Regions from separate parts of the Massilia sp. genome, predicted to be linked through region 2. Evidence: riboswitches for the same ligand, from Rfam matches in the RefSeq annotation. Region 2 holds a riboswitch; the other holds the start of a gene.
The links. A riboswitch is a leader RNA that binds a small molecule or an ion and turns the genes downstream of it on or off. The one in region 2 is predicted to bind cobalamin.
Positions count from the first base shown of each region.

Region 1: linked by a shared signal. The riboswitch ahead of ACK4S9_RS22525 (TonB-dependent receptor domain-containing protein) and the one ahead of ACK4S9_RS07365 (TonB-dependent receptor family protein) in region 2 are both predicted to bind cobalamin.

Region 1 is NZ_JBKBOV010000069.1:4,365-13,996, forward strand. Features, by position in the region: gene cobD (threonine-phosphate decarboxylase CobD) at 1-561, opposite strand, end outside; gene cbiB (adenosylcobinamide-phosphate synthase CbiB) at 554-1,492, opposite strand; gene cobU (bifunctional adenosylcobinamide kinase/adenosylcobinamide-phosphate guanylyltransferase) at 1,486-2,046, opposite strand; gene ACK4S9_RS22505 (cobyrinate a,c-diamide synthase) at 2,043-3,344, opposite strand; gene cobO (cob(I)yrinic acid a,c-diamide adenosyltransferase) at 3,344-3,970, opposite strand; gene ACK4S9_RS22515 (ABC transporter ATP-binding protein) at 3,967-4,740, opposite strand; gene ACK4S9_RS22520 (FecCD family ABC transporter permease) at 4,742-5,761, opposite strand; gene ACK4S9_RS22525 (TonB-dependent receptor domain-containing protein) at 5,788-7,620, opposite strand; cobalamin riboswitch at 7,688-7,921, opposite strand; gene ACK4S9_RS22530 (histidine phosphatase family protein) at 7,941-8,474, opposite strand; gene ACK4S9_RS22535 (adenosylcobinamide-GDP ribazoletransferase) at 8,478-9,257, opposite strand; gene cobT (nicotinate-nucleotide--dimethylbenzimidazole phosphoribosyltransferase) at 9,262-9,632, opposite strand, start outside.
Region 2 is NZ_JBKBOV010000009.1:54,425-64,056, forward strand. Features, by position in the region: gene ylqF (ribosome biogenesis GTPase YlqF) at 1-248, shown strand, start outside; gene ACK4S9_RS07355 (hypothetical protein) at 311-1,240, opposite strand; gene ACK4S9_RS07360 (M1 family metallopeptidase) at 1,237-3,453, opposite strand; cobalamin riboswitch at 3,574-3,901, shown strand; gene ACK4S9_RS07365 (TonB-dependent receptor family protein) at 3,986-5,980, shown strand; gene ACK4S9_RS07370 (cobalamin-binding protein) at 5,980-6,867, shown strand; gene ACK4S9_RS07375 (thiol:disulfide interchange protein DsbA/DsbL) at 6,993-7,655, shown strand; gene ACK4S9_RS07380 (hypothetical protein) at 7,652-8,011, shown strand; gene ACK4S9_RS07385 (DUF6151 family protein) at 8,015-8,599, opposite strand; gene ACK4S9_RS07390 (ATP-binding protein) at 8,678-9,632, opposite strand, start outside.

The DNA of each region.
Region 1 (9,632 bases), on a different contig from region 2:
CGAGCGCAGGACGATGAGGCCGGGTTGGCCCGCATGGGCGGCCACGCTCAGCGCCGGATCGGTGTCGCCGAATGCCTCGTCGACCACCAGCCAGCCGCCGCGCCGTCCCAGCCGTGCAGCCCAGGCCAGCAGGCGTTCGGGAGCGATCGTCTCGCCGGTGGGGTTGTTGGGATTGACCACCACCACGACCTCGCTGTCGTCGATCGCGCCGTCCAAATCTTCATGGGAGGCGAGCCGCAACACGTGTCCCTGCTGCAGCCAGGCGTGCGCGTGTTCGGCATACGAAGGGTGTGACACCGTGACCCGCGAGCGTGGACGCAGCCGGGGCAGCGCCTGGATCGCGGCCTGGGTGCCTGCGACCGGCAACAGGGCCGGCGCACCGTAGTAGGCGCAGGCTGCGGCGGCCAGCGCCGGATCCGGCTCGGGCAGGCGGTGCCAGGCATCGGCTGCCAGGGTGGGGGCGGGATAGCCGTGCGGGTTGATGCCGGTCGACAGGTCGATCCAGTCATGCTGTCCGTACAGGCGCGCGGCCTCGCGCAGCTTGCCGCCATGCTCAAGCATGCTGCCTCCACGCCAGGACGGCGGCGGCGGCGGCCACGCCCAGCCAGAGTACGGTGGTCCGTAGAACCAGGCGCCAGGCGCGCACGATGTCCGTCGCGGTGGCGTTCGGCCCCGTGCCGAGCGGCGGACGCTGCTCCAGACGTCCATCGTAGACGGCGGCGCCGCCGAGCGAGACGCCGAGTGCGCCGGCGCCGCTTGCCATGACCGGGCCGGCGTTCGGGCTGCTCCAGGCGGGCGCCTGGGTGCGCCAGCATCGCCAGGCGCGTGCGCGTCCGGCGCCTGCCAACACGACGTAGGACAGCGCGGTCAGCCGCGCCGGCACATAGTTCAGCATGTCGTCGATGCGCGCCGCGGCGCGGCCGAACAGGAAGAAGCGCGCGTTCCGGTAGCCCCACATCGCATCGAGCGTGTTGGCAAGGCGGAACAGGACGGCGCCGGCGCCGCCCGCGACCAGGAACCAGAACAGGGTGCCGAACACCGCATCGTTGCCGTTCTCGAGCAGCGACTCGGCGCCGGCTTTCGCCAGGTCGGTTTCGCCGGCGTCATGCGTGTCGCGGCTGACGATCCACGACGTGCGGGTGCGTGCGCTTGCCAGGTCGCCGGCACGCAGCGCGTCGACGATCGGCATGGCGTGGTCGCGCAGGCTGCGCAGGCCGATGCAGGCATACAAGAGCAGGGCGTGCAGCCACAGGCCGGCATGCTGCACCGCCAGCCAGGCCAGCAGGGTCAAGGGCAGCACGGCCAGCAACCAGGCCAGCAGCCCGCGCACCAAGCGCAGTCCGGCGCGGTTCAGCCGGCGTTCGATCGCTTGCGCCAGCTTGCCGAAGCCGACCAGCGGATGCCAGCGCCGCGGCTCGCCCAGCAGCAGGTCGAGCAGGACACCTGCGGCCAGCAGGCCGGCCAGCTGCGGCAGCGACAGCCCGCTCAGCATGCGGCGCCTTTCAGTATCAGCGGCAGCCCGGCTGCCACGAATACCGCCCGGTCGGCGTGCGCGGCCACGGCCTGGTTGAGCCAGCCCGCTTCGTCGGCAAAGCAGCGCGACACCGCGCCCCACGGCACGATGCCCAGGCCGACTTCGTTGGAGACGAACACGATCTCTCCTTCGGCGCCGGCATCGAGAATATCCAGCAGCGCGGCGCGCTCCTGGTGAAAGCGCTCCGGCAGCGCCACCTCGCCCACGTCGGGCCAGGCGCGGCCGTCGCAGAACATCAGGTTGCTGAGCCAGAGCGTCAGGCAGTCGACCAGTACCAGCCGTTCCGGCCTGCAATGCTTCCTCAGCACGGCCGCCAGTCCCAGTTCTTCTTCGACCGTATGCCAGTGGGCGGGACGCCGGGAGCGGTGCTGGGCAATGCGCGCGGCCATCTCGGCGTCGCCGGCGCGCGCGGTGGCCACATAGACGACTTCCTTGCCGGATGCCCGCGCCAGCCGTTCGGCATAGGCGCTCTTGCCGGAGCGCGCTCCGCCCAGCACCAGGGTAGTGCTCATGTCCGCCCTCCGCCGAGCAGCGCGGCCACGGCCGGCGGGTTGGACGGGAAGTAGGCGTGGAAGTAGGAGGCGGTGAGCGAACCAATGCGGTAGACGGCTTCGCCTTGCGCGCCGTTGCCGGTCTTGACGGTATGCGCCTGCGCCGGCGCCACGGTCTCGAAGCGCGAATAGTGGAAGCTGTGGCCGCGCACCGGTCCCTGCCCGGTCGGCATGGCATGTGCGCCGAGGCCGGCGAGGCGCGGCTGCATGTGCACTTCGCCCGGCAGCAACCCCACCATGGGCCAGCGCTGCCCGCCCTGGTCGGTGAGCCCGTCGGCGAGCACCATCATGCCGCCGCATTCGGCCAGGATCGGCACGCCGCGTGCATGGATCGCACGGATCGACGATTGCCAGTCGGCCGCCTGCGCCAGTTCGGCGCAGTGCAGCTCCGGATAGCCCCCCGGCAGGAAGACGGCGTCCGCATCCATCGGCACCGCTTCGTTCGCGAGTGGCGAGAAATAGCGGAGGCGCGCGCCCATCCTTTCCAGCAGTTCCAGGTTGGCGGGGTAGAGAAAGCAGAAGGCCGCATCGCGGGCAATGGCGACGACCCGTCCGTCCAGCAAACGCTCCACCTCCAGCCACTCGGGAGCGGACTGCGCCATCAATGGCAGGGCGTTCCAGGCATGCTCGTCGAAGCGCAGGCCGTCCGCGAGCTTGTCGAGCAGGGCGTCCAGTCCCTCGACCTCGCCGGGCAGGACCAGGCCCAGGTGGCGTTCCGGCAGCGGCGTGTCCTGGCGTGCCAGCCAGCCGAGCAGCGGGATGTCGCGCAGCGACGCGGCCACCATGTCGGCGTGGCCTTCGCTGGCGATGCGGTTGGCCACCACGCCGGCCAGTTGCACCGGACCATAGTCGCGCAGGCCGCGCGCCACCGCCCCCGCGGTTTGGGCCATGGCCGAGGCGTCGATCACTGCCAGCACGGGCACGCCGAACGCGCGCGCCAGGTCCGCCGCCGAGGGCGAACCGTCGTACAGGCCCATGACGCCCTCGATCAGGATCGCATCGGCTTCGCGCGCCGCGTCGTGCAGGCGGCGCCGGCATTCCTCGAACCCGACCATCCACAGGTCGAGCGTATGCACCGGCGCGCCGGACGCCTGTTCGAGCAGCATCGGATCGATGAAGTCCGGCCCGCACTTGAACACCCGCACGCGCTGGCCCTGGCGCAGCAGCTTGCGCGCCAGCGCGGCGGTGACGCTGGTCTTGCCTTGGCCCGACGACATCGCCGCAACCAGCACGGCGCGCGCCCCCGCATCGCGGTTCATCACCACTCCGTCCCGGCCTGGGCCGCAATGCCCGCCTTGAAGGCGTGCTTGACCACGTTCATCTCTGTGACCGTGTCGGCCACCGCCACCAGTTCAGGCGGCGCCGCGCGGCCGGTCACGACCACGTGCTGCATGACCGGCCGGTCGAGCAGGTCGGCAATCACCGTGTGCACGTCGAGGTACTTGTACTTGAGCGCGATGTTCAGTTCGTCCAGCACCACCATGCCGTAGCCCGGGTCCTGGAGGAAGCGCCTGGCCTGTTCCCAGGCTTCGCCCGCCTTGGCGATGTCGCGTTCGCGGTCCTGGGTTTCCCAGGTATAGCCTTCGCCCATCGCGTGGAAGCTGACCTCGTTGGGGAAGCGGCGCAGGAATTTTTCCTCGCCGGTCGACATGGCGCCCTTGATGAACTGGACCACACCGACCTTCATGCCGTGGCCGAGCGCGCGCGTCAGCATGCCGAAGGCGCTCGAGCTCTTGCCCTTGCCGTTGCCGGTATTGACGATGAGGATGCCGATTTCCTTGTCCGCCGCCGCGATTTTTGCGTCGATGACGGCCTTCTTGCGTTCCATGCGCTGGCGGTGGCGCTCGTTCAATGCAGCAGTCTCTTCTTGGGTCATCTCGTTCATACGCTAGCCTCATGGGGGAGAAAGATGCGGCGGCCGCCGTGCTCGATCATGTCGATCGGGTGGCCGAGGTAGTCGCCCAGCAGCGCCGGTCGCATGATGTCGTCGACCGGGCCGGCCTGCCAGCGGCCGTCGCCCATCAACAGCAGCGCGTGGGTGGAAATGCGGTAGGCGAGGTTCAGGTCGTGGCCGATCATGACCACGGTCTTGCCCTGCTCGCGGCACAGGCCTGCCAGCAGGGCCATGCTGCTGACCTGGTGCGCCAGGTCGAGCGCGTTAGCCGGCTCGTCGAGCAGCAGCAGCGGCGTGTCCTGGGCCAGCAGCGCCGCGATGGCGACCCGCTGGCGCTCGCCGCCGGACAGGGTGCGCACGTCGCGGGCGGCCAGGTCCGCCACTTCCATCGCCTCCAGTGCATGCATGGCGGCCTGGTGGTCGTCGCTGCCTTCCCAGTAGCGGCTGGCGTGGTAGGGATGGCGCGCCGACAGCACGGTCTCGATCACGCTGTACGAAAACGCGTCGTGGCGCGACTGTGCCAGGAAGGCGCGCTGGCGCGCCAGTTCTTCCGGCGCCCAGTCGGCCAGCACCCGGCTGCCGACGAACACCGCGCCGGCATCCGGACGGTGCAGACCGGCCAGCGTGCGCAGCAGCGTGCTCTTGCCGGCGCCGTTGCGGCCGATGATGCTCCAGCATTCGCCGCCCCGAGCGGCCCAGTCGAGCTTGTGCACCAGCAGGCGGCTGCCGGCCTTGAGGTCGAGGTGTTCGGTCCGGATCATCTCACCTCCGCAAACGGTGCAGTTGGTAGAGGAATACCGGGGCGCCGATGATCGCGGTGATCGCGCCGACCGGCAGCTGCTGCGGCGCGATGACGGTGCGTGCCAGCGTGTCGCACAGCACCAGGAAGCTGCCACCCGCCAGCACCGCCGCCGGGATGAGTACCCGGTGGTCGGGACCGAAGGCGAAGCGGCAGGCGTGCGGGACGATCAGTCCGACGAAGCCGACCGAGCCGGCGCTGGTGACGGCGCTGGCCGTCAGCACGCCGGACACAAAAAACAGGCCCTTGCGCAGGCTGCCGACGCGGATCCCGAGCGTGGCCGCCGCTTCCGCATGCAGCGCGACCACGTTCATGGCGCGCGCGTTGCGCAGGGCGTACAGCAGGGCCGCGCCCAGCACCAGCCAGGGCGCCAGGCGCAGCGGCGCGCCGGCCAGGTCGCCGATCATCCAGAAGATCATGCTGCGCAAGCGGCCTTCCGGCGCGATCGACAGCATCAGGGTGACCAGGGCCATGCAAGCCGAGGAGAGGATGACGCCGGTCAGCAGCAGCATCGAGGTGCCGGCTTCGAGCGCCAGGCCGCTGCGCAGGTCGCGCCGGGCCAGCAGGTAGAGCAGCATCGACACCGCCACCGCGCCGGCCAGCGCCGCCATGTCGACCACGATGGCGCTGGCCATCAGGAGCAGGGCCAGCAGGGCGCCCACCGAGGCGCCTGCCGAAATGCCGAGCACGTAAGGGTCGGCCAACGGGTTGCGCAGCAGGGCCTGCATCATCACCCCGGCCAGGGCCAGCGCGCCGCCGGTCACGAAGGCGGTCAGCGCGCGGCCGGCGCGCAGCTCGAGCAGCGAAGCCGCCAGCGAGCTTTCGCCGGACGCCAGCTGGCGCAGCGCGTCCGGCATGTCGGCCAGCGGCACGGCGATCGAGCCCGTCATGCCGGCGAACAGCAGGCTGGCGACGGCGCACAGCAGCAGGGCGCCGATGACGAGCATGGCGCGCCGGCGGTGCGCTTGAGCGGGGTGATGCATGGGTCTCCTTCCCGATGGCGTCCTGGTCAGCGAATGCCGTAGCGCAGGCCGGCGAACCAGGTGCGTCCGCTGGTGCCGTAGTAGCGCGCCAGCTCGTACTGCTTGTCGGCGACGTTGTTCAGGCGGACCAGCAGCGACACGTCGGGCGCCACTTGCCAGCTAGTGTACAGGTTGAGCAGGCCGTAACCACCCAGGCGATTGCGGTTGGCGGCGTCGTCGAAGCGCTCGCCGGAGAGCTGCAGTTCGGCGCCGGCCTTGATCAGGCCCCAGCTGCCGTCGGCGCTGAAACTGGCATGCTTCTTCGAGCGGCGCGCCAGCCGCTTGCCTGTGGTGAGATCCTTCGGATCCTGCCAGTCCAGGCTGCCGCGCAAGTCGATGCCGCTGACGCGCGTCTGGGCCGCCACCGTGACGCCTTCGAGCTGCGCTTCGTTGACGTTGTAGGCGCAGCTGCCGGCGCGCCCCGGGCAGGGCGTGCTTGATACGATCATGTCGGTCAGGCGGTTGCGGAAATACGTGGCGTCGAACTGCACGCCGCCGGCGTCATAGCGCAGGCCGGCTTCGCGGTTGCGGCCCTGTTCCGGACGGTTGGTCGGCAGGCCGTAGTTCGGGAAGTACAGCTCGTTGAAGGTCGGCGCGCGGAAACTGGTGCCGACGCTGGCGGTGGCGCGCAGCCCGTTGCCGAAGTCGTAGCCATAGCCGGCGGCCCCGGTGTTCTTGCTGCCGTAGCTTGATGAGCGGTCGTGGCGGGCGCTGACATCGAACAGGTGGGCGCCGCGCCTGGCCGAATAGACGGCCGCATACGCGTTGGTGGTGCGCGAGCGCGACAGGGCCGCGGTGGCGCTCGATTCCACTTCCTCCTTGCGGTGGCTGTAGAGCAGCTGCAGGGTATCGGGACCGAACGCGATGCTGTTCTGCCAGCTCAGTTCATCCTGCCGGGTGTCGATCTGGCTGGCGCCGGATGGGGCGGCGCTGGTGAAGCTGCCCAGCTTGTCGCTTGAGCTCGCGTACTGCAGGGTGCTGCGCCAGGCGGCGCTGAACTGGCTGGTGGCGTAGACCGCCGCCGTGTTCAGGTCCTGCTCGTTATGGACGTCGTAGGCGGCGCTGCCGCTGTCGTACTGCGCGCGCAGATCGCTGTGCAGGAACTGGGCGCCGACTTCGAACGTCGGGGTCAGCGCGTACGACAGCTGGCCGTTGGCGTTGCGGCGGCGGTAGCCGTCTTCGTCCGGATTGAAGCCGAAGGCGCCCGGCCGCGTGGCGGAGAAGCCGTCCGACTCTTCATGGCCGGCGCCGAAGGCATAGCGCAGGCCCTTGGCCGCGCCGTGCACGCCGGCGTCGAGCTGGCGCGTCGCATTGCTGCCGGCGCCAAGCGAGCCGGTGAAGACCGGACCGCCTTCGCCCTTGCGGGTGAAGATCTGGATCACGCCGCCGATGGCGTCCGCGCCGTACAGGGTGCTGAGCGGGCCGTAGACGATTTCGATGCGTTCGATGGCGCCGAGCGGCACCGCGTTCCAGGCGGCGACGCCGCTGGTGGACGAACCGATGCGCACGCCGTCCAGCAGGACTACGACCGCGTTGCTGTTGGCGCCGCGCAGGAACACGCTGGTCGCGGCGCCGGCGCTGCCGTTGCGGGTGATCTCGATGCCGCGCTGGCGCCGCAGCACGTCGGCCACCGAACCGGCGCCCGAGCGCGCGATCTCGTCGGCATGGATCACGGTGGTGTCGGCTATCACGTCGCCCGCGCGCTGCGGCAAGCGGTTGGCGGTGACGACGACCGAATCGAGGGTTTGGGCGACAGCGGGCGAAACAGATGCAAATGCAAGCGACAGCGCGGCCGCAAGCCGTGTGACAGGAAGGTTCATGAAAAGCTCAATCAAAAGACAACCAGCCGACGTCCCCGTAGGCCAGATTGATCAGAAGCGCGCGCGTGGCACGCTTCCACCTTTTGGCCGGTATCCGGGCTGGCAAGTATGGCCGTCCGACCTTCCCATGCGTTCGCACAGTGGTCATGGAAGACGGTTTGCCGCGTAGCCCGAAGATCGAGCGCGGCACTTGCTTACCGTTGCGGGGGCAGCACACCTTGGCCTTGTTGAAGGGCTTCGTGTTTCCCGTTTAACTGCGGTCGTGAACACGACCGCGAGCACCAAAACGCTGCCATTATACGCAGGCTCGCGCGGCGTTGTCAGTCTTTCAGCACGATGACGTCGCCGTAGCCGATGCGGTGGGGGCTGGAGGCGGCACGCAATGCGGCCTGTTCGATGCTGCCGCCAGTGTGAAGTGCGGACAGCAGGCGGATCGTGCCGGCGTGGCAGATGACGAGGGCGGCAGGGTGCCGCAGCTCCGCGCGAAATGCGGCGACCCGGCGGGCCACGTCAAACACGCTCTCGCCGCCGCCCGGACGGTAGTGCAGCAGGTCGGCGGCCCAGGCGTCGACCTCGGCGCGCGGGATGGCGTCCCATGCGCGCATTTCCCAGGCGCCGAAATCCATCTCGGCCAGGCGCGCATCGAGCCTGACGGGAACGTCGAGTGCGGCGGCAAGCGTCGCGCACCGTAGAAGTGGGCTGGCATAGACGGGCAAGCCCCCTGGCAGGCCAGCCGTGCGCAAACTGGCGGCGACCTGCGCAATTGCTTCGATAGACGTCGAGATGTCGGTACTGCCGTAGCAGACGCCGGGCGCGACCTCCGGTTGCGGATGGCGAACCAGGACCAGCTGCATCGCTTATGCGAGGACGCCGAGGCCGAGCGTACCCAGCACGGCGAGATAGATGAGGACTTCGGCCAGTTGCTGCACGGCGCCGAGGCAGTCGCCGGTATAGCCGCCAATGCGGCGCGCGAACTTGCGGGCCAGCCACCAGGTCGCCGCGACGCTGGCGGCCATCGCGGCAAGCAGCGCGCGCAGGTCGAGCGCACTTGTCGCGAGCAGGATGGCGGCGGCGATGGCGACCGTGGCGGATGCGATGGCGAATTCCGCCGTGCTCATGCGTTCGGCCAGCGGCTTGGCCTTGCCTTCGGCGCGCGCATATTCCATGCGCCAGATGAGGGACGTGGCCGCAAGGCGCGATAGCGGATGGGCGAGCAGCAGCGCGCCAATGGCGCTGCCTGGTGGCAGCATCGCCAGTGCGGTGCATTTCGCTCCGAGCATGCCCACGACACCGATGGCGCCGTAGGCCCCGATCCGCGAATCCTGCATGATCGCGAGCACGCGTTCGCGCGTCATCCCGCCGCCCAGGCCATCGCAGGCGTCGGCGAAGCCGTCTTCGTGAAAGGCCCCGGTGGCATAGATCGTCGCTGCGGTCGAGAGCACCGCGGCGACCGCAGCGGGAAACACCAGTGCAGCGGCGGCGTATACGCCGGCGGCAATCGTACCCACCACGATGCCGACCAGCGGGAAGTAGCGCGAGGCATGATGCAGCCACTCCTGCTCGAAGCCGACCCAGCGCGGGATCGGCAGGCGCGTGAAGAACTGGACCGCGATGAAGAACAGGCGCAGCTGCTGCATGGTGTTACTGCGCGCCGGTGCTGACCTGCGCCGATGCGAAGGTCGCCATCTCGTTCAGGAAGTTGGCGGCCGCGTGCAGCAGGGGCAGGGCGAGCGCGCTGCCGGTGCCTTCGCCCAGGCGCAGGCCGAGTTGCAGCAGCGGCTGTGCGCCGAGCGCCTCGAGCATCAGGCGGTGGCCGTTTTCGCTCGACGCGTGGGCAAACACGCAGTAGTCGAGGATGGCCGGCTGCAGGCGGCTTGCCACCAGCAGCGCGCTGGTGACGATGAAGCCGTCGATCAGCAGCACTTTGCGCAACGCGGCCGCTTGCAGCATCGCGCCGCTCATCATGGCGATCTCGAAGCCGCCGAAGGTGGCCAGTATGTCGAGCGGATCGA
Region 2 (9,632 bases):
TCGAGCACGTGGCCCAGCGCCGCGGTTTCCGCGTGCGCGGCGGCGAGTTCGACTACGAAAAGGCGGCGCACGTGCTGCTGCACGACTACCGCAGCGGGGCGCTGGGACGCATCAGCCTCGAGACGCCGCAATCCCGTGCCGCGGCGCTGGCGCGCCATGCGGAAGAAGTGGCGGAGAAGGCCCGCATCGCCGAGGAAAATGCGGCGCTGAAGGCGGAAGAAGCGATGCGCGGCAAGCGCGGCACCTAGGGTCTATCTGACTTGGTTCGTCGTCTTGCCGACCACCTTACGGGAAGTCGCTGAGATACACCTCAGGTCCGGTGGCGCCCGGCGTGCCTGGCCACTTCCATCAGCCCGAACAGGCGCGCGCAGCGCGTCCACGCCAGCGCCAGCACCGCCAGCTGGGCCAGCAGTAGCCCGCCGAGGAAGCTGCCCGGGCCCAGCGCCGGCAGGTTCAGGCGCGCCACCGCCAGCGCGCCCGCCAGAAGCAGTCCGAGAGCGCTGATACCCGCATACACGCCGAACACGGCGAACGGCCGGCGCGCGATCACTCCCAGTCCGTCGCACCAGGCCAGCACCGCCGATTTGCGGCGGCGGTCCAGCGCCAGCACCGCGCGCCCGGTGTCGAGCGTCGCATGGGCCAGCAGCAGGAGCAGGGCGGTGACGAGCGCGGCGGCCAGGGCCGCATCGCTGACGCTGGACTCCAGCACGGCGCCGGGCTGCTCGGCGACGGCCGCTGCCAGTCCGCCCAGGAAAGCCGCGCCACCGAGCGGCACGATGGCCCACAGCAGCATGCGCAGCAGGCGCCCGTATTCGCGCACGCCGCCGGCGGCCAGGGCCGCGAAGCCGAGCGGCGCAGGGGCGCGCGCGGCGCTGATGGCGGCGCCGGTCAGGAGCGGCGACAGCAGCAGCGTCATCACGAGCGCGACGCCGCCTCCACCGGCGATCGCCGCGCCGTGCTGGGTGAGCAGGCCCGCCAGGTCGGCGATCGCCACCAGGTCGAGGCGCCTGGCCATGGCCCCCGCCCAGAGCGAACGGTCGAGGGCGCCGCGCAACATGGTCCAGACCGGCAGCGTGGCGACCAGGGTCGGCAGCAGCAGGGCCAGCAGCCACAGCAGCATCAGGCGCCATTGCAGGGCCGGTCGCAGGGCGGCGGCGAAGCCGCGCAGGCCGGCAGGGCCTGCCGGAGCCAGGGTGTGTGGCGCCCGTTGCGGCGCCTGGGATGCGATGGTGGTCATCATACGGTGGCGATGAAGGAGAGGATGAGCTGGAACACCAGCGCGACGTCGCTGGTCCAGCGGGTCGATGCACGGCGGTTGGGTACGCTCGTGCGGCTGTCGTCGAGCTTGTTCACGTCGAGGTAATGGCTGCGGCGCGGGTCGAGCTCGGCCGACACCGCGCGCACCGGCCTGACCCAGGTGAAGCTGCGCCACTTCTCGTCGGGCGAGGCGGCGTTCCAGGCCACCGTCTCGCTGCTGCCGTCCACGAAACGGACCATCAGGGTCTGCGGCACGGGGGCGCCGTCACGGCGTACGGTGACGCGCGTGCGCCAGGGGAAGGGACCGCTGCCCGGCCTGGCATTCGGATTGGCCTTGTGCCACTCGGCACGCAGCCTGGCGATGCGCGCTTCCACCTCGGCACGGCTCTCCTCGACGCGCTTGCCGTCCACCAGGCGGGTGCCGGCAAGCGGCAGCTCTTCCTCCGTGCTCAGCTCGGTCACCTTGTCGTCGACGCGCGCGGCTGCGTACACCTGCTGCGCGAACACCTCTTCGACGGCGGCACGCTCGCCGCTGCCGTCGGCCAGCGCCTCGCGCAGGTCGGCGGTGCTCGGGTGGCGGAATTTCCAGCGCCGGTAATACTCGCGGAATCCGCGCTCCATCGCCGCGCGGCCGATGCGCGCCTCCAGGTCGCGCATCACGATCGTGCCGCGGCTGTACACCGGGCCGATGCCCTGCAGGCGGTTCCAGGCGTTCTGGCCGAGCGCATCGAGCGGGCGCTCGCGCGGCATGAACAGGCGATTCGCGGCGAAGCTGTCGAAACCGGGGTCGATGCCGATCCGCTTCAGCCAGCCGGGCGCCGGATAGACCAGTTGGCCGCGCTCGCGCATCATGCGGTTCTCCCAGTAGCTGTTCAAGCCTTCGTCGAGCAGCGGTTCCTCGAACTCGTTGCTGGCCAGGATGCCGTAGAAGTAGCCATGGCCGAATTCGTGGATCGTCACCGCGTCGAGCTCGTACGCCGCATAGGTCCTGGGCGCCACGCTGGCATGGCCGGAAGCGGTGAACAAGGTCGGGTATTCCATGGCGCCGGCTTCCTCCGCGCCGTAAGGCGGAATCACCACGGTCAGCGTGCGGTAGGGGTAGGGGCCGAGCTTGCGCGAGAAGTAGCCGAGCGAGTCCTTGGCGGCCTTCATCGCGGCCCTGGCGCTGGCCGCGTATTCGGGCGGATACAGCACCCGCACCGTCACGGTCGGGCTGCCCGGGCCGGTCCAGGTTTCCACCAGCGCGGGGGCGCTGCGATTGTCGGCGGTCCAGGCGAAGTCGTGCACGTCGTGCTGCACGTAGCGATGCGTGAGCATGCCGTTCTTCTCGACGGGCCTGCCCTGCAGCTCGCCGGTGGCGCCGACGGTATAGCCCTTCGGGACCGTCAGGCTCACGTCGTAGCTGCCGAAGTCCGCATAGAACTCGGACTCCGCATGGAATTCGTGGGCATTCCAGCGCGGCGCCAGCGCGCCGCGCTCGCCCGGCAATTCCAGCACCGCGATCTTCGGGAACCACTGCGCCACCATGTGGAAGCTGCCGTAGTAGCCGGTGCGCGCGATCACCCGCGGCAGCTGGGTGGTGAAGGCCATGTCGAGCGTGGTGGAGGCGCCCGGCGCGACGGCTTGCGGCAGGTCGAGGCGCGCGACCGTGTGGTCGGTGGCGGGGCCATTGTCCGGCTGGACGAAGCGCCACGGCACCGCCGCGCCGCCCTGGCTCACGCTGCGCAGGGCGATATGGCCCCAGTCGCCGTCGCCGATCTCGACCCCGCTGCGAAAGGCCGCACCGCGCAGGCGCTGCTCGGTGAAGAAGGTGCTGCCTTCGCCTTCGAAGGCGTTCATGTAGAGGTGGACGTAGACGCTGCGCACCGGGACCGCGCTGCGGTTGCGCCAGCTGAGCTGCTGGCGGCCGGTGACCACGTGCTTGACCGGGTCGAGCGTGGCCTCGATGCGGTAGTTGGCCACCCGGTCGGACAGGGTCGGGTGCGCGCCGTCGCGGATGCCGCCCCATGCTTGGGCTGTGCTGGGCACCTGGACGGCGGCGGCATCGGCTGCGGCCAGCGCGATGCCGTCGAGCGACGGCGCGGCGGCGGGCGGGGGCGGGTCGGCCTGGGCCAGCCAGCTTCCCAGGCCGCCCAGCGCCAGCAGGCCGGCGCCGAGCAGGGCGCGCCAGAGCGTGCGCTTCGATTGGATTGGCATGCAGGGCTCCCTCGTTGTCGTATTTATATGAGCGCGACTATATCCAGAACCCGGGCGCTTTGCCATGCCGGGTGAATGGATGCTCAAAAACAGCGACGCAATGCCGGAAAGCTTGTCAGGTTATAATCTCGCCGTTCTGGTGCCCGCGCATGCTTCCGCTCATGCGCAGTTAAACGGGAAACACGAGGCAAAGGCGCAGCGCGCCCCCGCCAAGATGTGCTGCCCCCGCAACGGTCAACAAGCGCCCCCGCGCCTGACAGAACCCCGATAGCTGCGTTGCATTCGTCTCGCCGTACTCACGTACTGTCTTCGACGAATGCGCCTTGCTCTCGGGGCCTGTCAGGCGCGGGTGGCAGGCTGCTTCAATAACCACTGTGCCGACAGGCATAGGAAGGTGGGGCAGTCGGTCTTGCAAGCCCGGATACCGGCCAGACAGGTGGAAGCGACCGCATGCGAGCAGCATGGCGGCAGCTTCCGTTGAACTCCGGCGTGCGGGGACGCAGGCCGGTGCCATTACCGAGAACATCCGAACATGAAATCTGCTGTCGTACCACGCAGCGCGCCGGCCGTGAAGCCGCTCGCGCTGGCTTGCGCCCTGTCGCTGTCCGTCCTTGCCGGCGCCGCCCTTGCCCAGGATTCCCTGCCTTCGATCGTCATCACCGGCGCGCGCTTCCCGGCGCAGGCCGCCAGCGCGCCGATCGGCGCCACCGTGATCACCCGTGAGGACATCCGCCGTTCCGGCGCCGCCGACGTCAACGCCGCGATCCGCAAGGTCGGCGGCGTCTACGGGCGCCAGAGCCTGGACGCCTCGCCCGACTTCGCGCTCGACCTGCGCGGCTTCGGCGCGAACAGCGCCCAGAACCTGGTGATCCTGGTCGACGGCGTGCGCCTGAACGAGAACGAGCTGACCAATGCGGTCCTGTCGAGCATCCCGGTCGATACCGTCGAGCGCATCGAGATCCAGCGCGGCGCCAGCAGCGTGCTGTACGGCGAAGGCGCGACCGGCGGCGTGATCAACATCATCACGCGCCGCCCCGCCGGGAGCGGCACCCACGGTTCGGTCTTCGCCGAAACAGGCCGCTTCGACACCCACGACCTGCGCGCCTCGCTGACCCACGGCGCCGGCCCGCTGTCCTTCGACCTGGCGCTGGCCGACCGCGGCACCGACAACTACCGCGCCAACAGCGGGTTCAAGCAGAAGACCGCCAGCGGCGGCGTCCAGTACGCCTATGGCGCCGGCCGCGCCGGCCTGCGCTTCGAGCGTTCGGAGCAGGACGCGCGCTTCCCGGGGTCGCTCACCGAGGCGCAGTACCTGGCCGATCCGCGCCATGCGTCCACGCCGGACGACTTCGGCACGCTCGATACCGACCGCTTCAGCGCCTTCGTCGAGCACCGCATCGGCAGCGTCGAACTGGCCGCCGAACTCTCGCACCGCGAGCGCGAGGTCGCAGCCAGTTACTTCTATACCGGCGGCGTCACCCGCGTCGCCTATGACGCCAGCCAGACCCAGTTCTCGCCGCGCCTGCGCCACACGGCCGCGCTGGGCGACAAGCGCAACGAACTGGTGGTGGGCGTCGACCTGGCGCGCTGGGAACGCCAGACCACGTCCAGCTTCTCCCAAGGCGACGCCGAACAGGATTCGAAGGCCATCTACCTGCGCAACGAGCTGCTGTGGAACGCCGCGCAAGGCGTGCTGCACAACGCCCGCCTTGCCATCGGCGCCCGCCACGAACGCTTCACCAAGGACTATTCGGACCCGCTGGCCTTCCCGCCGGTGCTGAACGAGCACCGCAGGCAGTCGATCAATGCCTGGTCGCTGGAAGGCAGCGTCGATCCGATGCCGCAGGTGACCGTATTCGCCAAGCTGGGCCGCAGCTACCGGATCGCCAACGTCGACGAGAACAGCCAGCGCGCGGGCCTCGAGGTGCTGGCGCCGCAGACCTCGCGCGACCTGGAGCTGGGCGTGACCGCCGGCGGCGCCGATCGCCAGCTGACCGCGCGCCTGTTCCGCCACCGCCTGAAGGACGAGATCTTCTACGACCCGACCATCGGCTGGGGCGCCAACACCAATCTCGACCCGACCCGCCGCCAGGGCTTCGAGCTCGAGGGCCAGCAGGCCCTGCCCCGGGACCTGCGCCTCTCCGCCAAGTGGCAGCGCGTGGACGCCGAGTTCACCGGCGGCCCGAACGCCGGCCGCGAGATGGTCCTGGTGCCGAAGAACGTCGTCACCGTGCGCGCCGCCTGGACTCCCGGAGGAGCGCTCAGCCGCCACAGCGCCGACGTCGGCGCCCAGTGGGTCGACAGCCAGCGCTACGGCAGCGACTTCAGCAACGGTTGCGGCGCCCGCATTCCGTCCTATACCACCGTCGACGCGCGCTACGCCTACCGCATGGGCAGCTGGGAAGCGGCCGTCAGCGCGCTCAACCTGGCCGACCGCCAGTACTACAGCAATGCCTTCGGCTGCCGCTCGGGCATCTACCCGAGCGACGGCCGCCAGCTGAAGCTGTCGCTGCGCTACGACTTCTGATGCGCGCGCCCCGACTCTTGATCGCCGCGCTGCTGCTCTGGGCGGCGGCCGGCGCCCAGGCCGCGGTGAGCGTGGTCGACGACGCCGGCCGCCGCGTCACCGTGGAGCAAGCGGCGCGGCGCGTCATCTCGATGGCGCCGCATGCCACCGAGCTGCTGTTCGCGGCCGGCGGCGGCGCGCGCGTGGTCGGGGCGATGAACTACAGCGATTATCCGGAAGCGGCGAAGAAGATCCCGCTGGTGGGCAGCAACAGCGTGATCGACATGGAGCGGGTGCTGGCCTTGCGACCTGACCTGATCGTGGTCTGGCACAGCGGGAACACGGCGCGCCAGATCGCCCAGCTCGAATCGCTGGGCGTGCCGGTCTTCCACAGCGAGCCGCGCACGCTCGAACAGGTAGCCGACAACGTCGAGCGCCTGGGCCGGCTGCTGGGCACCGGGCCGGCCGCCGAAGCCGCCGCCGCGGCCCTGCGCGCCAGGCTGAAAGGGCTGGAAGCGCGCTACGCCCGGCGCTCGCCGGTGACGGTGTTCTACCAGATCTGGGACCAGCCGCTGTACACCCTCAACGACACCCAGATCGCCAGCGACGCGATCCGGCTCTGCGGCGGGCGCAACGTGTTCGGCTCCTTGAGGGCGGTGGCGCCGGAAGTGGGCATCGAAGCGGTGCTGCAGGCCGATCCGGAGGCGATCATGGCGGGCAAGCGTTACGATCCCGCCAACCCGGGCTTGAGGCTGTGGGAGCCGTACAAGAGCATGACGGCGGTAAAGCGGGGTAATCTGCTCACCGTGGAGGGCGAGCTGCTGACCCGGCCGGGACCGCGGGTGATCGACGGCGCCGCCCAGCTATGCGAGGCGCTGGACGCGGTCCGGCAGCGCCGGCCGAAGTAATAATCTCTCCGTATCGCCCAGGTTAATTCGGTAAGCAAATGCAAAATTCAGCCCTTCCTCAGAATGACGGGCCGAAAAAGTGGTAATCTCCCGGCGTTTGCTCAATCTATTGTGGAAGGAAACCTATGCGTTCTCTGCGTTTTGCCCTCATCGCCGCCACCATGGTCGCCAGCACCGCGATCGCGTCGCCAGCCGACCCGAAGAACGGTGTCGACTACCAGACCCTGGCCGCGCCGCAACCGGTGCAGGCGACGGGCAAGAAGGTCGAGGTCATCGAATTCTTCGCGTACCACTGCCCGGCTTGCAACATGATTGAACCGACCCTCAAGCAGTGGGTCAAGAAGCAGGGCGACAACATCGTCATGCGCCGCATCCCGCTGCCTTTCCAGGGCGCGACCGATCCGGAAGCACGCCTGTTCCTGACCCTCGAAGCGATGGGCAAGCTCGACCAGTACCACGATCGCGTGTTCCAGGCCGTGCACGTCCAGCGCCAGCGCCTGATGAAGGATGACCAGATCATCGAGTGGGCGGTGAAGAACGGCCTCGACAAGGCCAAGTTCATGGAAACCTGGAACTCCTTCGGCGTGACCACCAAGCTGCGCCGCCTGCAGCAGACCGCAAGCGCCTACAAGGTCAGCGGCACTCCGACCATCGTCATCGACGGCAAGTACGTGGTGTCGCCGGGGCAGGTGGGTGAGGCCAACAAGATCCAGGACGTCGGCCAGCTGATGCAGGCAACCACCCAGGTCATGGACAACCTCGTCGCACGGGCAGCCAAGACCAAATGAGTAAAGACGTCGAACGCGAAGTCCTCAAGATGTACGATGGGTCCAGGCCCAACGAGGACGACCTGTTTGAGACCAGCCATGTGAACCATGTTGCGTGGGCGCTGGCGGTGCTCTTCGCGGGCATCGCCGTCTGGCTCGCCATTGCCCTCGTCAATGCCGAGAACCAGCGCTACGCGCTGATGACCAACAAGTGCCCCGATCCGCTCTTCAAGGGCGGCATCGACAAGGCCTGTCTCGTGACCGTGCGTTCGCGCGACCACTGGTGGGAACACCTGTGGGTCGGGATCACGCACGTGCGCGGACAGTACGACGAGCCCGCCCCGCGTTATTCCCCCCGGCGCACGACCGAACGCTGAACCCTAGGGGCTCAGCGCCTTGCGCTCCTGCAGGGACAGCACCTGCGGCGGCTTGAGCGGCTCGCTCGTGCCCGCCCGGAAGAAGGGATTGTCCCGATAAGCGCCGCCCAGGCGCGCCTTCAACAGCATGGTTCCGATCCTGCACACCGCCCAGGCCGTGGAAAGCGGGCTCGTCTTCACCGGTCCCGCGGCCGAACGCGTCTCGACCCGGCAGCGGAGCAGCCCCAGTTGCCGGTCGAGTTCCGCATCCGGCGCGTCCAGGCAGGCCCGCACCAGGCCCAGGTAGGAAGTACGCGGGTCGCGCGGCGTGTTGCCGATCGGCGTGCGGCAGCAACCCGCATACCAGCGGTACAGCCCCTGGGGGCCGAGCGACATGCAGGCCAGGTGCTCGAGGCCCGCGTCGAAGCGCACGGCGGCGGGCAGGGTGGCGGCCACCTCGGTGCCGCCGAGCGGGTCGAGCACGCCCGTCCCCAGGAAGCGGCCAAAGGCCTGGCAATCCTTGCAATAGCAGACGGCGCGCGCGGCCACGCGCTTGCCGTCGACCTGGCCGCGCAGCTTGCCGCAGCGGCAGCGTAGAGCGATCGTCATCTCACACCTCCTTGCGGCATGGTGGCATGCGCGGCGGCCGGGATCAAGGCTTCTCCACGCTTGTTCCTGTTCCCGTGTTCAAGCGGGCAGGCTAATCACGAAGCGCGCCCCGCCAAGCGGCGCGCTGTCCGCGCGCAGGCTGCCGCCGTGCAGCGCCACCGCCTTGCGCGCGATCGACAGGCCGAGGCCGAAGCCGCCGGTGGCGCGGTCGCGACTGCGGTCGAGCCGGTAGAACGGGTCGAAAATCTTGTCGCGCTCATCGAGCGGAATGCCGGGCCCGTCGTCGTCGACCGTGATCTCGACGGCGTCGCCGCTGCGCGCCGCCGACAGCAGGATGCGGCTGGCCGCATACTTCTGCGCATTGGTCAACAGGTTGCAGACGGCGCGCGCCAGCAGGCGGCGGTCGAGCGCGAGCTCGCCCAGGTCCTCGGCGAGCAGGCAGTCGAGCGTGTGCGGCGAGGGCGGCAGCATTTCGAGGCATTCGCGCAGTACCGTGTCGAGCCGGACCGGCGCGCGCTGGAGCTGGCGTGTGCTGTCGAGCTTGCTCATGTCGAGCAGTTCATTGACCAGGGAATTCAGTTCGCGCAGGTCGCCTTCCATCGCCCGGATGCGCTTGCCGAGGTCGGGGTCGCGGGCGCGCGCGTCCAGCAACTCCAGGCCGAATTCGAGCCGCGCGATCGGCGTGCGCAGTTCGTGCGACACCGAGTGCAGCAGGCTTTTCTGCGCTTCCAGCAAGTCTTCGATGCGGTCGGCCATGTGGTTGATGCGCTCGGCCAGCGGATAGATCGAGGCCGAGGGCTTCATCTGCGAACGCGCGCTGAGCTTGCCGCTACCGAATTCGTCGGCCATGCGCGACAGCGACTGCAGTCCCTGCCAGTGCGAACGCGACCACAGCGCGATCGGCACCAGGAGCGCGATCGCCACGATCACGTAGCGCAGCGCTTCCATCTTGAGCGCCTGCCCGATGTCCACCGGCAGTTCCCGCGCGTGCAGCACTTCCTCGTTGCTGCCGATGTAGCGTTCGCCCTCGAGG